Regions from separate parts of the Nocardia sp. CNS-044 genome, predicted to be linked through region 1. Evidence: riboswitches for the same ligand, from Rfam matches in the RefSeq annotation. Region 1 holds a riboswitch; the other holds the start of a gene.

The links. Region 1 has a riboswitch for cobalamin ahead of metE (5-methyltetrahydropteroyltriglutamate--homocysteine S-methyltransferase). Riboswitches for the same ligand answer to the same signal wherever they lie in the genome.
Region 2: linked by a shared signal. The riboswitch ahead of metE (5-methyltetrahydropteroyltriglutamate--homocysteine S-methyltransferase) and the one ahead of metE (5-methyltetrahydropteroyltriglutamate--homocysteine S-methyltransferase) in region 1 are both predicted to bind cobalamin.

What each region holds. Positions count from the first base shown of each region.
Region 1 covers NZ_JCANSX010000007.1:757,774-765,121, forward strand. The annotation lists gene T333_RS18215 (heavy metal translocating P-type ATPase) at 1-27, shown strand, start outside; gene T333_RS18220 (YcnI family copper-binding membrane protein) at 144-815, shown strand; gene T333_RS18225 (hypothetical protein) at 897-1,484, shown strand; gene T333_RS18230 (sigma-70 family RNA polymerase sigma factor) at 1,719-2,405, shown strand; gene T333_RS18235 (acyltransferase family protein) at 2,421-3,590, opposite strand; gene T333_RS18240 (hypothetical protein) at 3,666-3,842, opposite strand; gene T333_RS18245 (heavy-metal-associated domain-containing protein) at 3,839-4,048, opposite strand; cobalamin riboswitch at 4,268-4,499, shown strand; gene metE (5-methyltetrahydropteroyltriglutamate--homocysteine S-methyltransferase) at 4,637-6,901, shown strand; gene T333_RS18255 (methylenetetrahydrofolate reductase) at 7,054-7,348, shown strand, end outside.
Region 2 covers NZ_JCANSX010000012.1:300,794-308,141, reverse strand. The annotation lists gene metE (5-methyltetrahydropteroyltriglutamate--homocysteine S-methyltransferase) at 103-2,370, opposite strand; cobalamin riboswitch at 2,525-2,734, opposite strand; gene T333_RS31915 (pyruvate carboxylase) at 2,984-6,388, shown strand; gene rsmD (16S rRNA (guanine(966)-N(2))-methyltransferase RsmD) at 6,385-6,942, shown strand; gene coaD (pantetheine-phosphate adenylyltransferase) at 6,963-7,348, shown strand, end outside.

The sequences.
Region 1 (7,348 bases):
CGGTACCGGCTGCCGAAACACAGCTGATCGCGGGCACGGGATTCGCGACGCGCCGTTGGCGAATCCGCCGGACCCGGGGCATCCGCACCTAGAGTTCGCGGCACGCTCCGTCGTCGACATCCCCGCCCGAGGAGGACTCCGCGATGCCGTTCGTCCCGTCCAGTACCGCGCTGCGCCGCCTGACCGCCTGCGCTGCCGCCTTGGCATTCACCGCGCTGCCCGCCGTTCCCGCCGCGGCGCACGTCACCGTGTACGGCCCCGACGCGACCCGTGGCGGATCGGCGGTGCTGAGTTTCCGGGTCCCCAACGAATCGGCCACCCAGAGCCCCACCGTCGGGCTCACTGTGCGCCTACCCGGCGTCACCGCCGTGGACACCGAGACCGTCCCCGGCTGGCGTGCGCAGGTCACCCGGCAGTCCGACGGAAAGGCCACCGAGGTCGCCTGGACCGCCGACCCCGGGACCGGTATCGGAGCCGGACAGTACGGCGAATTCTCCGTGCTCGCCAACGGCCTGCCCGATACCGACCAACTGATCGTCCCGGCGGTGCAGACCTACGCCGACGGAGCCGTGGTCCGATGGGATCAGGAACCGGGGTCGGAGGACGAGGTACCCGAGTTCCCCGCGCCCACCCTCTCGTTGCGCAGTGGTGGTGGCGCTACCGCGAACGGTCATGGCGACATCCCCGATCTGACCGCCTCGGCACCCGAGGCCGACGACACCACCGCCCGCTGGCTGGGCATCATCGGCATCGTGGTGGGTGCGCTCGGCCTGCTGACGGCGGCGGGCGTGGCTATGCGCTCCCACACGCACTGACACGCCCGGATCGACCCCGGCGACATCACTTCTCCGGCCTGACAACCCGCGGCTGACCACGGATGCGATGATGAACCCGCTATGACCGATCGCGCCGCCTCCACCGCACCCGCACGGGTCGTGCGGTCGTCGGTCTTCGCGGTGCTCTGTGTGCTGCTCTCGGCGCTCGGCCACGGGTACACCTCGGGCCGGGCGCCGTCGCCGTCCACGCTCGCGCTCGCGGTCACTTTCGTCGCCGCGTGCGCGTGGCTGATCACCGGACGCCAGCGCGGCCCGGCGACCATCGTCGGCGGTCTCGCCGCCGGGCAGGGCCTGCTGCACCTGTGGTTCTCGATCGATCCCGCCTCGGGGCACGCGGCGCATGCCGCCGAGGCGCTGCGCCCGACCAGCTCGGGCGCCATGCTCGCCGCGCACGTACTGGCCGCCGTGGCCTGCGGCCTATGGCTGTGGTGGGGCGAGCGGACCGCGTTCGCACTGTTCCGTGCCCTAGTCGCCTGGGTGCGCCCGCTGCTGCGGCTGCTGCTGCCCGGCCACGGCGGCGACGGCGGTCCCGTGCGGACCGAGACAGCCAGGTCACACCGCCCGCCGGATCCGTTGCGACACTGCCAGATACGCCGGGGACCGCCTTCGGTCCTGTTCCGCGTCCCCGAATCCGCTCTCGCATCCTGAATCCGTGGTTCCGGCCGCTCCGGCCGTGGCGTCGGCTCTGTGCGGGGCGGGTGCCGTCGTACGCACCCACCACCCAGCTCATGAACCACCGCACGCCCGCATCGGCGTGCGGTCGCAACCGTGCCGGTCCGCCAGCTCAGCGGGAGAGCGTCCGCTTCCCACTCGGCAGATCGCCGGTCCGGCGGTTGGTCTCCTGGGCCGGGCCCGGCTGCGTATCCCGAACGAAGATCCGATATGAAACTGCATGGTTCCGTGCTGCGCCGACGCGGCACGCCCACTCCCGTCGATTCGTCACCGATCAGCCCGGATGACGAACTCACGGCCCTCGCGCTCGCCGCGGGCGCTGGTGACCGCAACGCCCTGACCGAGTTCATCCGCCGTACCCAGCCGGATGTGTGGCGGTTCATCGCCCATCTCACCGATGTGCAGTCCGCCGACGACTTGACCCAGGAAACCTTCCTGCGAGCGATGGGCAGCCTCCCGCGTTTCGCGGGCCGCTCCAGCGCCCGCACCTGGCTGCTGTCGATCGCGCGGCGAGCGGTCATCGACCGGTTGCGGACCGCGTCGGCCCGACCGAAGACCGCGTCCGGCGTCGACTGGGAGGCCGCACTCGACCACCGGCGTGATCGCCGTGCCGGGGAGGTCGGCGAGGAAATGGTCGTCGCCGACATGCTGCGACACCTACCGGACGATCGCCGCGAGGCGTTCGTGCTGACCCAGATTTTGGGACTCAGCTACGCCGAGGCCGCCGCGGCCGCGGACTGTCCGGTCGGCACGATTCGTTCCCGGGTGGCCCGCGCCCGGGAAACGATGCTCGAACTCTGGCAGAGCATCGAAGCCGAATCGCCCACGGTCACCGTGCTCCCCCTGCGCGCGCAGCAGGCGCCGGTCGCCACCGCCGCCATGTCACACGCACTGTGACGCGGTCCTGACCGTTCAGTCGGGCCCGGCCCCCACCGCTTCGGGCCGGGCCCGACGACGGTGCCGCTGCCCGAGGAACAGCGTCGCCAGTCCCGGCAGGCGCACCAGGACCTCGTGGATCACCAGCGAACCCGCGACCGCTCCGCCGACCAGCACGGCGTATTCGACCGAGACGGGCCAGCCGACCGGCAGCAGGACGGTCGCCAGCCCGAGCAGCAGGACATTGTGGAAGACGTAGACGGTCATCGCGGCCGCGGCCAGGTAGCCGGCCACCCGGCTCGGGCCGGGCAGCAGGCGGCGAATCACCGTCAGCAGCACCATCGTCATCCCCGCACCCACGACGGGCACCGCGGCGTGATACAGCAGCCGCGCGGGCACGGCGGCCACCGGTTCCAGCGCCGCGAGCGCACCGGCCGCGACGCACCACGCGAGAGCGGCGGGCGCTGAGCAGCGGGTCATCCGATCGAACAGGTCCGGCCGCGCGGCGACCACGGCGCCGAGCACGAACGACGGCGCGTGGATCACCGCCTGTCGCACATCGAGCAAGCCGAATGCCGTATCGATCCCGGCGAACACCGTCGCCGCCCACCCGGACGCCACCGCGCACCCCGCCACGACCGCGACGAACACGACCCGCCACCGGCTCGCACCTGTCCACGACCCCGCCCGGCCGAACGCCGCCCATACCCGGTCGACACCGAACCGCGACACCCCGAGCGCCAGTAGAAGGCCGTAGAGGAACAGCACGGTCAGGAACCAGAACTGAAACACCAGCAGCGACGGCTGGCTCAGCAGCCGCACCCACCGGCCGAAGGTCTCCCCGGCCGGTCCGGTCGTCCGCGCGACCAGCCACAGCTGGAGCGGCCCCAGCACAAGCACACCGGCGGCGAACGGCACGAGCAGCCGGCGCGCCCGTTCACCCGTCCACTGCCCCACCGGCTTGCGCGCCACCGCTCGCATCGCGAAGTACCCGGCGACGGCGAAGAACGCGGGCATACGGAAGGTGTGCACGAATCCCGCGACCGCGCCCGCGACCGGCCCCGCCGAATCCGGCCCGTACCAGGGCAGACCGCGATAGACGAAGGCCGCGTGGAAGGGCACGCCCAGCAACATGAGCACCGCCCGCGTGGTGTCGACCCAGGCCATCCTGGCGGACGTCTCGCGCGTCCCCGCAGCAGTGCTCATGACAGAAGTAGTCGGCCGCGACTCAGGGGTGGTTCCCTGCGGGATCCGGTGCTGGTCACCCCGGTCGGTCCGGACTCAGTGCCCACCACTCACGTGGCTGGGCGGAGGTCCGGGCGCGACCTGACCGGGGTGATGCCACGGCCCGGTCTGACCGACCAGCCAGGCGATCACGAAAACACTGCCGAGGACACAGAGGAACTGGGCGATGCGCAGGACGGCCACGACCGGGTCGGCGCCTCTCCGGGCGGTCATGCTTCGACCAGCTCGTATCCCGCGTCATCGATCGCGTCCCGAATCGCGTCGACGACCGTGGCACCGCCACCGCTCACCGTCACCAGGCCCGCGGCGACATCGACATCGACCGCATCGATTCCCGGTAGCGCGGTCAACGCGCCCTTGATCGCGTCCGCACAATGTCCACACGACATACCCGACACGGAGTAGCTGATCGCACTCATTCGACAAGTCCTTCCAGAGACATCGGAGGTGGCCGCTGTGCACAGGCCTCATCTAATGAGTCGGGTGCGGCCGCCGTCCGGTTCCGGCATCTCTGCCGGGTACGCGTCGAGGATGTCGCGCGAATGAGAATCATCACTCTTGGTGGCGGCGGCGTCCTCGGCTAATATTCGCGATCGCAGCTGGTTCGCCGGAGGTGGAGTCGAGGAGCCCCTGATCCACTCGATGGCGTCGTAGCCCGCGGTCGCGTTCGCGCGGCGTGGGTGAGAGGGAACCCGGTGAGAATCCGGGACTGTCCCGCAGCGGTGAGCGTGAACGACAGCCGTCAACTACGCACTGGGCCTGGCCTGGGAAGCGACGGCCGGTAGGCATGCCCGGGATGCCATCCGGGTGGATCCGAACTTCGGGTCGATGCGCGCGAGTCCGAAGACCTGCCGGTTGTGCCGGATACGCCGTATCCGGCGGTCGTCGCCTCGTGGAGTGGGCGCCGCGCCGAGTGGACCCGGGCACGGGATCGATGCTTCGAGGGCTCCGTCAGCGTAGGTGCGTTATGGGCGGCGGTCATCGGCTGCGATCCATGGAGTTCATCAATGCTGAACCCTGACAACACTTTCACCGCCACGGTGCTCGGGCTGCCGCGCATCGGCCCGAACCGCGAGCTCAAGCGCGCCATCGAGGGCTACTGGGCGGGACGCGTCGACGCCGCCGCGCTGCACGAGGTCGCCCGGGGGCTACGCACCGCTCAGCTGAGCTCGGTGCGGGACGCGGGCCTGGACTCGATTCCGGTCGGGACGTTCTCCTACTACGACCACGTGCTCGACACAGCGGTGCTGCTCGGCGCGCTGCCGGAACGCGTGCGCGGCATCGAGGACGAACTCGACCGGTACTTCGCCGCCGCGCGCGGCACCGCCGAGGTCGCACCCTTGGAGATGACCAAGTGGTTCGACACCAACTACCACTACCTGGTACCGGAGCTGTCGGCGGCCACGGAGTTCTCGCTGCATCCGGACAAGCCGCTGGCGGAGCTCGAAGAGGCGCTGGCGCTGGGTGTTCCGGCCCGGCCGGTGATCGTTGGCCCGGTCACGTTCCTGAAGCTCGCCAAGTCGCTGGACGGCAGCGAGCTGCTGGATCGGCTGCCGGATCTGCTGCCGCTGTACGAGCAGTTGCTCACGCTACTGTCGCAGGCGGGCGCGCAGTGGGTACAGCTCGACGAGCCGATCCTGGTGACCGATCTCACCGAGATCGAGCAGGCCGCGGTCTTCACCGCGTACCGGCGCTTGGCCGCGGTCGGGGTTCGGCCCTCGATTCTGGTCGCGTCCTACTTCGGCCGCCTGGGTGAAGTGCTGCCGGTGCTGGCGGAAGCCGGGGTCGAGGGCATCGCCGTCGACCTGGTCGCGGGCGGCGACGCGGATGTCGCCGCGGCGGTCGCGCTGCGCGACACGCTGGTCGTGGCAGGCGTCGTGCCTGGTTACAACGTGTGGCGCATCGATCCGGACAACGCACTGCCGCGGCTGCGCGCACTGCGCGACGCCGGCGCGACCGTGGCGGTGTCGAGCTCTTGCTCGCTGCTGCATTCGCCCTACAGCCTGGACCCGGAGACCGATCTGGAGCCGCGCCTGCGCGGCTGGCTGGCCTTCGGCGCGGAGAAGATCGCCGAGGTGCGGGTGCTGGCGACCGCCCTGCACGACGGTGAAGAGGCTGTCGCCGAGTCGCTCGAGATCGCGCGCACCGCCGTGCGGGACCGGAAGGCCGATCCGCGCCTGCGCGTGGAGTCGGTGCGCGAGCGCCTTGCCGCGCTGGACGCCGACGCGGTGCGCCGCACTCCGGCCGACGAGCGCCGGGTGCTGCAGCAGGAGCGGCTGAACCTGCCGCTCCTGCCGACCACCACCATCGGTTCGTTCCCGCAGACCAGCCGGATCCGGGTGGCCCGCGCCGAGCTGCGCCGTGGCGAGATCGACCAGGCCGAGTACGACGCGCGGATGCGCGCCGAGATCGCCGAAGTCATCGCGCTGCAGGAGCAGATCGGCCTGGACGTGCTGGTGCACGGCGAGCCGGAACGCAACGACATGGTGCAGTACTTCGCCGAGCAGCTGGACGGCTTCGTCGCCACGGTCAACGGCTGGGTGCAGTCCTACGGCACCCGGTGCGTGCGCCCGCCGATCCTGTTCGGCGATGTCACGCGGCCACGGGCGATGACGGTCGGGTGGAGCACCTACGCGCAGTCGCTTACCGGCAAGCCGGTCAAGGGCATGCTCACCGGCCCGGTCACCATTCTGGCCTGGTCCTACATCCGCGATGACCAGCCGCTGGCCGACACCGCGCGGCAGATCGCCTTGGCCATCCGGGACGAGACGGTGGATTTGGAGGCGGCCGGTATCGGCGTCATCCAGGTGGACGAGCCCGCGCTGCGGGAACTGCTGCCGCTGCGCCGCGCCGATCAGTCCGCGTACCTGGAATGGGCGGTGGACGCGTTCCGGCTGTCGACCTCCGGTGTGGCCGACGCCACGCAGATCCACACCCACCTGTGCTACTCGGAATTCGGCGAGATCATCGGGGCCATCGCGGGATTGGACGCCGACGTCACCTCCATCGAGGCGGCGCGCTCGCACATGGAGGTGCTCGACGACCTCAATGCCGCCGGGTTCGACTTGGGCGTCGGGCCGGGCGTGTACGACATCCACTCGCCGCGCGTGCCGAGCACCGAGGAGATGACCAAGTCGCTCGCGCTGGCGTTGAAAGCCGTTCCAGCCGAACGCCTCTGGGCCAACCCGGACTGCGGCCTGAAGACGCGCCGCACCGAGGAGGTCGTCGCCTCGCTGCGCAACCTGGTCGCGGCCGCGCAGGCCATGCGCTGAGCTCGGCGCCCACCGGCCGGTGGGCGCAGGCGCGCCGGGGTGTTCCGCGACGGAACACCCCGACCGCCTTCGCCCCTCCCCACCTATCCCACGAGGCAAGCATGCATTCCCTTTCCGATCCGGAGCGTTGGACGACGAGCCGTTCCGCTTGGATGTCACCGATCGTGTCCGCCGTGCCGTCGGTCGTGCAGAGCCTGCGCACCCATTCCGGTACGCGGGTGCCGTTCTCGGTGGAGTTCAATCCGCCGCGCGATGCCGCCGGAGAAGCCAGGTTGTGGCGTGCGGTGCGCGAATTCGAGCGCATGCATCCGGCTTTCGTGTCCGTGACCTACGGCGCGGGTGGATCCACCAAGGACCGCACCGCCCGCATCACCGGGCAGCTGGCGCAGCAGACCACCCTGCTGCCGGTTGCCCATCTGACCGCGGTCGGCCACAGCGTCGCCGAAT
Region 2 (7,348 bases), on a different contig from region 1:
GGGCGGTTCGAGTTCGTGTCCGTCGGACCGCTGCGATCGGCGTCCGGCGTAGGGCAGTGCACAGCGGCCGGGCCGCGCGGGGAGCGCGGCCCGGCCGGAGTTCTAGCGCACGGCCTTGGCCGCCGCGACCATGTTGCGCAGCGAGGCTTCCACCTCGACCGGGCCGCGGGTCTTCAGACCGCAGTCCGGGTTGACCCAGAGCCGTTCGGCGGGAACGGCTTTCAGGGCGGCGCGGAGCGAGGCGGTGATCTCCTCGACGCTGGGGACGCGCGGGGAGTGGATGTCGTAGACACCCGGGCCGACGCCGAGGTCGAAGCCCGCGGCATTGAGGTCGTCGAGCACCTCCATGCGGGAGCGAGCCGCCTCGATGGAGGTCACGTCGGCGTCCAGGCCCGCGATCGCGTCGATGACCTCACCGAACTCCGAGTAGCACAGGTGGGTGTGGATCTGGGTGGCGTCGGAGACGCCGGAGGTCGCCAGGCGGAACGAGCCGACCGACCAGTCCAGGTATGCGGGCTGGTCGGCGGCGCGCAGCGGGAGCAGCTCGCGCAGCGCGGGTTCGTCGACCTGGATGATGCGGATGCCCGCGGACTGCAGATCCACCGTCTCGTCCCGGATGGCCAGCGCCACCTGGCGCGCCGAGTCGGCCAGCGGCTGGTCGTCGCGCACGAACGACCAGGCGAGGATGGTGACCGGGCCGGTCAGCATGCCCTTGACCGGCTTGTCGGTCAGCGATTGGGCGTAAGTGATCCAGTCGACGGTCATCGGCGCGCGCCGGGTGACGTCGCCGAACAGGATCGGCGGCCGCACGCAGCGGGTGCCGTAGGACTGCACCCAGCCGTTCTCGGTGGCCGCGAAGCCGTCGAGCTGCTCGGCGAAGTACTGCACCATGTCGTTGCGCTCGGGCTCGCCGTGCACGAGCACGTCGATGTCCAGCTTTTCTTGCAGCGCAACGACATCGGCGATCTCGGAACGCATCCGGCGCACGTACTCGGCCTGGTCGATATCGCCCTTGCGCAGCGCCGCCCTGGCCAGCCGGATCTCCGGGGTCTGCGGGTAGGAGCCGATCGTGGTGGTGGGCAGCGCGGGCAGACCCAGTCGCTGCGCCTGCAGCGCGCGGCGTTCGTCGGCGGGCGCGCGCTTGGTGGCGTCCGGCCCGAGCGAGTCGAGGCGGGCCCGAACTTGCGCGTCGGAGAGCCGCGGGTCGGTGGTTCGCGACTCCGCCGCGGCGCGCGCGGCGGCGAGCTCGTCGGCGATGGCCCCGGTGCCCTGCGCCAAAGCCGTTGCCAGCAGCCGCACTTCGGCTACCTTCTCGGCGCCGAAGGCGAGCCAGGAGCGCAGTCGGTCGTCCAGCCCGGTCTCGGGCGCCAGCGAGTACGGCACGTGCAGCAGCGAGCAGGAGCTCGACACAGCCACCGACGACGCGCTGCCGAGCAGCGTCCCGAGGGTGGTCAGCGCGCGATCCAGGTCGGTGCGCCACACGTTGCGCCCGTCGACCACGCCCGCCACCAGCAGCTTGTTCGCCAGTGACGGCAGCGAGGCCACCGCGGACAGCTCCAGCGCCGAGGTGAAGTCCAGTGCGATGCCTTCGACGGCGGTGCCCGCCAAAGCCGGAAGCGCGTCGCCCGGCGTGCCGAAGTAGGTGGCGACCAGGATCGCGGGCCGCTCGCTCGCCTCGGTCAGCTCGGTGTAGGTGCGCCGGACCAGCTCGATCTCGTCCTCGGTGAGGTCGGTGACCAGCACCGGCTCATCGATCTGCACCCACGCCGCACCCGCGGCGGCCAGCTGCCGCAGCAGTTCGCGGTAGAGCGGCACCAGCTCGCCGAGCCGGTCGAGCGCCGCGCCGCCGGTGGCCTTGGCCAGCTTCAGGAAGGTGACCGGCCCGACCACCACCGGACGCGCGGGCACGCCGAGCTCGATCGCCTCGGCGAGTTCGGCGAGCAGCTTCTCCGGGTGCAGCGCGAAGGTCGTCTCCGAGCCGATCTCGGGAACCAGGTAGTGGTAGTTGGTGTCGAACCACTTGGTCATCTCCAGCGGTTCCACGGAGTCGGTGCCGCGGGCGGCGGCGAAGTACCGGTCCAGCGGATCGGCGATCCCGGCCACCCGCTCGGGCAGCGCGCCGAGCAGCACGGCGGTGTCGAGCACCTGGTCGTAGTAGGAGAAGGTGCCGACCGGGATCGAGTCCAGTCCGGCCGCCTGCAGCTCGGTCAGCTGGGCGCGGCGCAGGTCGCGGGCAACGGTGTGCAGCTGCTCGGCGTCGATGCGCCCGGCCCAGTACGACTCGGTGGCGCGCTTGAGCTCGCGTCGCGGCCCCACGCGCGGTAGCCCGAGAACCGTCGCGGTGAATGGTGTGTGTTCGGAAACAGTCACGGTGTGCTCCAGTGCTTTTCAGGACGTGAGCCATCGCCATGCGAGCACGCGGCGACCAGCGGACGTCGTTGGGCAACCGAAGAGACACGGAGCCCAAAAAGTCGGCGCTGATGGTCCGCGCGCCCAATCCACGAGGCGGTGGCCGCCGGATACGGCGTATCCGGCACGGCTGGCAGGTCTTCGGACTCGCGGGCACCGGTTGGGGAGAATTTCCTCCCGCCGACCTACTGACCGTCGCTTCCCAGGTCTGCACCCAGTGCGTGATGACGGTGTTCGTTCCTGCATACCGCTGCGGGACAGTCCCGGATTCCCACCGGGTTCCCTCTCGCCCGCCGCCCGGCAAACCGGGAGCGGACTTCGACTCCGGCGCTCGACGTCGGGGCTCCATCTCGTCGGGCGCACTGGAGAACCAGCTGCGTTGTCCAGCATAAACGGACGACGGGATATTCCGTGCGCGCCCCCGGCAAGGCCACGCACAGACCGGCCGGGCAGGTGGTGAGATGTGACGCCCTGATGAACGCAACTTCGCAAGCCTGCTAGGTCTGGTTGTGAAGATTGCTGCGAAGGGGACTTCCCTGTCGGTGCTGTACCGAGAGCCGGGTACCTTGGGGCAATGTTCTCGAAAGTCTTGGTTGCCAATCGCGGCGAGATCGCTATCCGCGCCTTCCGCGCGGCCTACGAACTCGGCATCGGGACGGTCGCCGTCTTTCCGCACGAGGATCGCAACTCGGTCCATCGGTTGAAGGCCGCGGAGTCCTATCAGATCGGGGAGCAGGGCCACCCGGTCCGGGCTTACCTCTCCATCGAGGCGATCATCGACGCGGCCAAGACCGCGGGCGCCGACGCCATCTACCCGGGTTACGGATTCCTCTCCGAGAATCCGGACCTGGCGGCGGCCTGTGCGCGCGAGGGCATCACCTTCATCGGCCCCTCGGCCGAGGTGCTGGAGCTGGCGGGCAACAAGGCACGCGCCATCGAGGCCGCCAGGGCGGCGGGCCTTCCGGTGCTGAAGTCCAGCGCGCCGTCGGCGGACGTGGACGAATTGCTCACCGCCGCAAACGAACTCGAATACCCGATCTTCGTCAAGGCGGTCGCGGGCGGCGGTGGGCGCGGCATGCGCCGGGTCGCCGCGCCGGAGCAGCTGCGCGAATCCATCGAAGCGGCCTCGCGTGAGGCCGAGTCCGCGTTCGGCGACCCGACGGTGTTCCTCGAGCAGGCGGTGGTGAACCCGCGCCACATCGAGGTGCAGATCCTGGCCGACCAGCACGGCAACGTCATGCACCTGTTCGAGCGGGACTGTTCGGTGCAGCGCCGCCACCAGAAGGTGATCGAGCTCGCGCCCGCACCGAACCTGGATCCCGAACTGCGCGAACGCATCTGCGCCGACGCGGTGGCCTTCGCCCGCCAGATCGGCTACAGCTGCGCGGGCACCGTGGAGTTCCTGCTCGACGAGCGCGGCAACCACGTCTTCATCGAGATGAACCCGCGCATCCAGGTCGAGCACACGGTGACCGAGGAGATCACCGACGTCGACCTCGTGCAGTCGCAGCTGCGCATCGCGGCGGGCGAGACCCTCGCCGACCTCGGCCTGAGCCAGGACTCCGTCGCCATTCGCGGCGCGGCGCTGCAGTGCCGCATCACCACAGAGGACCCGGCCAACGGCTTCCGTCCCGACACCGGTCGCATCACCGCCTACCGCACCCCCGGCGGCGCGGGCATCCGCCTGGACGGCGGCGCGAACCTCGGCGCGGAGATCGGCGCCTACTTCGACTCCATGCTGGTGAAGCTGACCTGCCGCGGCCGGGACCTGCCCGCGGCGGCGGCCCGTGCGCGGCGCGCGCTGGCCGAGTTCCGCATCCGCGGCGTCACCACGAACATCCCGTTCCTGCAGGCGGTGCTCGACGACCCCGACTTCAAGGCGGGCCGGGTCACCACCTCGTTCATCGACGAACGTCCGCAGCTGCTGACGCTGCGCCAGTCCGCCGACCGCGGTACCAAGATCCTCGAGTACCTGGCCGACGTCACCGTCAACAAGCCGCACGGTGACCGCCCGACCACGGTGTACCCGCACGACAAGCTGCCCGCCATCGACCTGAGCGTGCCGCCGCCGGACGGTTCACGCCAGCGGCTGCTGCGCCTGGGCCCGGAGGGTTTCGCGCAGGCGCTGCGCGAGCAGAAGGCGGTCGGCGTCACCGACACCACCTTCCGTGACGCGCACCAGTCGCTGCTGGCCACTCGCGTGCGGTCCAACGGCCTGTTGCAGGTCGCCGGGCACGTCGCGCGGATGACCCCCGAGCTGCTCTCGGTCGAATGCTGGGGCGGCGCGACCTACGACGTGGCGCTGCGCTTCCTCTACGAGGACCCCTGGGAGCGGCTCGCCGCGCTGCGTGAGGCGATTCCGAACATCTGCTTGCAGATGCTGCTGCGCGGACGCAACACCGTCGGCTACACCCCGTACCCGGAGCAGGTGACCAGGTCCTTCGTCTCCGAGGCGACGGCCACCGGCATCGATATCTTCCGTATCTTCGACGCGCTCAACAACGTCGACCAGATGCGTCCGGCCATCGACGCGGTGCGCGAAACCGGTACCGCCATCGCCGAAGTCGCGATGAGCTACACCGGCGACCTGTCGAACCCGAACGAGACGCTCTACACGCTCGACTACTACCTCAAGCTGGCCGAGCAGATCGTGGACGCGGGCGCGCACGTGCTCGCGATCAAGGACATGGCGGGTCTGTTGCGCGCCCCGGCGGCCGCGACCCTGGTCACCGCGCTGCGCAGCAACTTCGACCTGCCCGTGCACGTGCACACCCACGACACCCCCGGCGGTCAGCTGGCCACCTACCTGGCGGCCTGGCAGGCGGGCGCCGACGCGGTGGACGGCGCGAGCGCCGCGATGGCGGGCACCACCAGCCAGCCCGCGCTCTCGGCGATCGTCGCGGCCGCGGCCAACAGCGAGCACGACACCGGACTCGATCTGCAGAACGTCTGCGATCTGGAGCCGTACTGGGAGGCGCTGCGAAAGGTGTACGCGCCCTTCGAATCCGGGCTGCCCGCGCCGACCGGACGCGTCTACACCCACGAGATCCCCGGTGGTCAGCTGTCGAACCTGCGCCAGCAGGCCATCGCGCTCGGCCTCGGCGATCGCTTCGAGGAGGTCGAGGCCAAGTACGCGGCGGCCGACCGGCTGCTCGGCCGCCTGGTGAAGGTGACGCCGTCGTCGAAGGTCGTCGGCGACCTCGCGCTCGCGCTGGTCGGCACCGGCGTCGACATCGAGGACTTCGCCGCCGATCCCGGCCGCTACGACATCCCCGACTCGGTGATCGGCTTCCTGCGCGGCGAACTCGGCACCCCGGCGGGCGGCTGGCCCGAACCGTTCCGCAGCAAGGCGCTGGCCGGACGCGGCGCGGCCAAGCCGGAGACCCCGCTTTCGGCGACGGATCAGGCCGGGCTGGAAGGCGATTCGCTGGAGCGGCGCGCGACGCTGAACCGGCTGCTGTTCCCCGGCCCGACGGCGGAATTCCTCACCCATCGCGAAAAGTACGGTGACACTTCGGGTCTGAGCGCCAACCAGTTCTTCTACGGTTTGCGCCGCGGCGAGGAACACCGCGTGCAGCTGGAGAAGGGCGTCACCCTGCTGATCGGTCTGGAGGCCATCTCCGAGCCCGACGAGCGCGGCATGCGCACGGTGATGTGCATCCTCAACGGCCAGCTGCGGCCGATCGCGGTGCGGGACCGGTCCATCGCCACGGAGATCCCGGTCGCGGAGAAGGCGGACAAGACCAACCCCGGCCATCTCGCCGCGCCGTTCGCCGGTGTCGTCACCCTGGCGGTCGCCGAGGGCGACACCGTCGAGACCGGCGACACCATCGGCACCATCGAGGCCATGAAGATGGAGGCCGCCATCACCGCGCCGCGCGCGGGCACCGTCGCCCGTGTCGCGATCGGCAAGGTGCAGCAGGTCGAGGGCGGTGACCTGCTGGTCGAACTCGCCGTGCGCGAGTCCACCGCGGAATGACCCGGATCGTCGCCGGTGCGGCGGGCGGGCGGCGCCTTCGGGTGCCGCCCGCGGGCACCCGGCCGACCTCCGACCGGGTGCGCGAGGCGCTGTTCAGCGCGCTCGACGCCAGGATGGATCTGGACGGCGTCCGGGTGCTCGACCTGTACGCGGGATCCGGCGCGCTCGGGTTGGAGGCGCTGTCTCGCGGCGCGTCCTACGCGCTACTGGTCGAGTCGGATCGCAAGGCTGCGGCCGTGGTGCGCGGCAATATCGCCGACTTGGGCCTGCCCGGCGCGGAACTGCGCGTCGGGTCGGTCGCCGCGGTGCTCGCCCAAGGCGGCGCGGGCCGGTTCGATCTGGTGCTCTCCGACCCGCCCTACGACGTGGACACGGCGGCGGTGACCGCCGACCTGACCGCGTTGGCCGACGGTGGCTGGCTGCACCCCGACGCGCTGATCGTCGTGGAGCGGTCCAGTCGTTCCCCCGAAATCGCTTGGCCCGCAGCCTTCGTCCCGGCCAAGCCGCGCCGCTACGGCGAAACCCGTCTGGAACTGGCCGACTACCGGCCGTGACCGGGTGGTAGCGTCGCCTCATGGCTGGAGCACTGTGTCCCGGGTCGTTCGATCCGGTCACCAACGGGCATCTCGACGTATTCGCCCGCGCCGCGGCGCAATTCGACGAGGTCGTGGTGACCGTCATGGTGAACCCGAAGAAGCAGGGCATGTTCACCGTCGAGGAGCGGATGGAGATGCTGCGCGAGGCGACGGCGCACCTGCCGAACCTGCGGGTCGCCTCCTGGCAGGGCCTGACCGTGGACTTCGCCAAGGAGCAGGGCATCACCGCCATCGTCAAGGGCCTGCGCGACGCCACCGACTTCGGCTACGAGCTGCAGATGGCCCAGATGAACAAGAAGCTCTCCGGCGTCGACACCTTCTTCATCGCCACCAACCCGACCTTCAGCTTCCTGTCCAGCTCGCT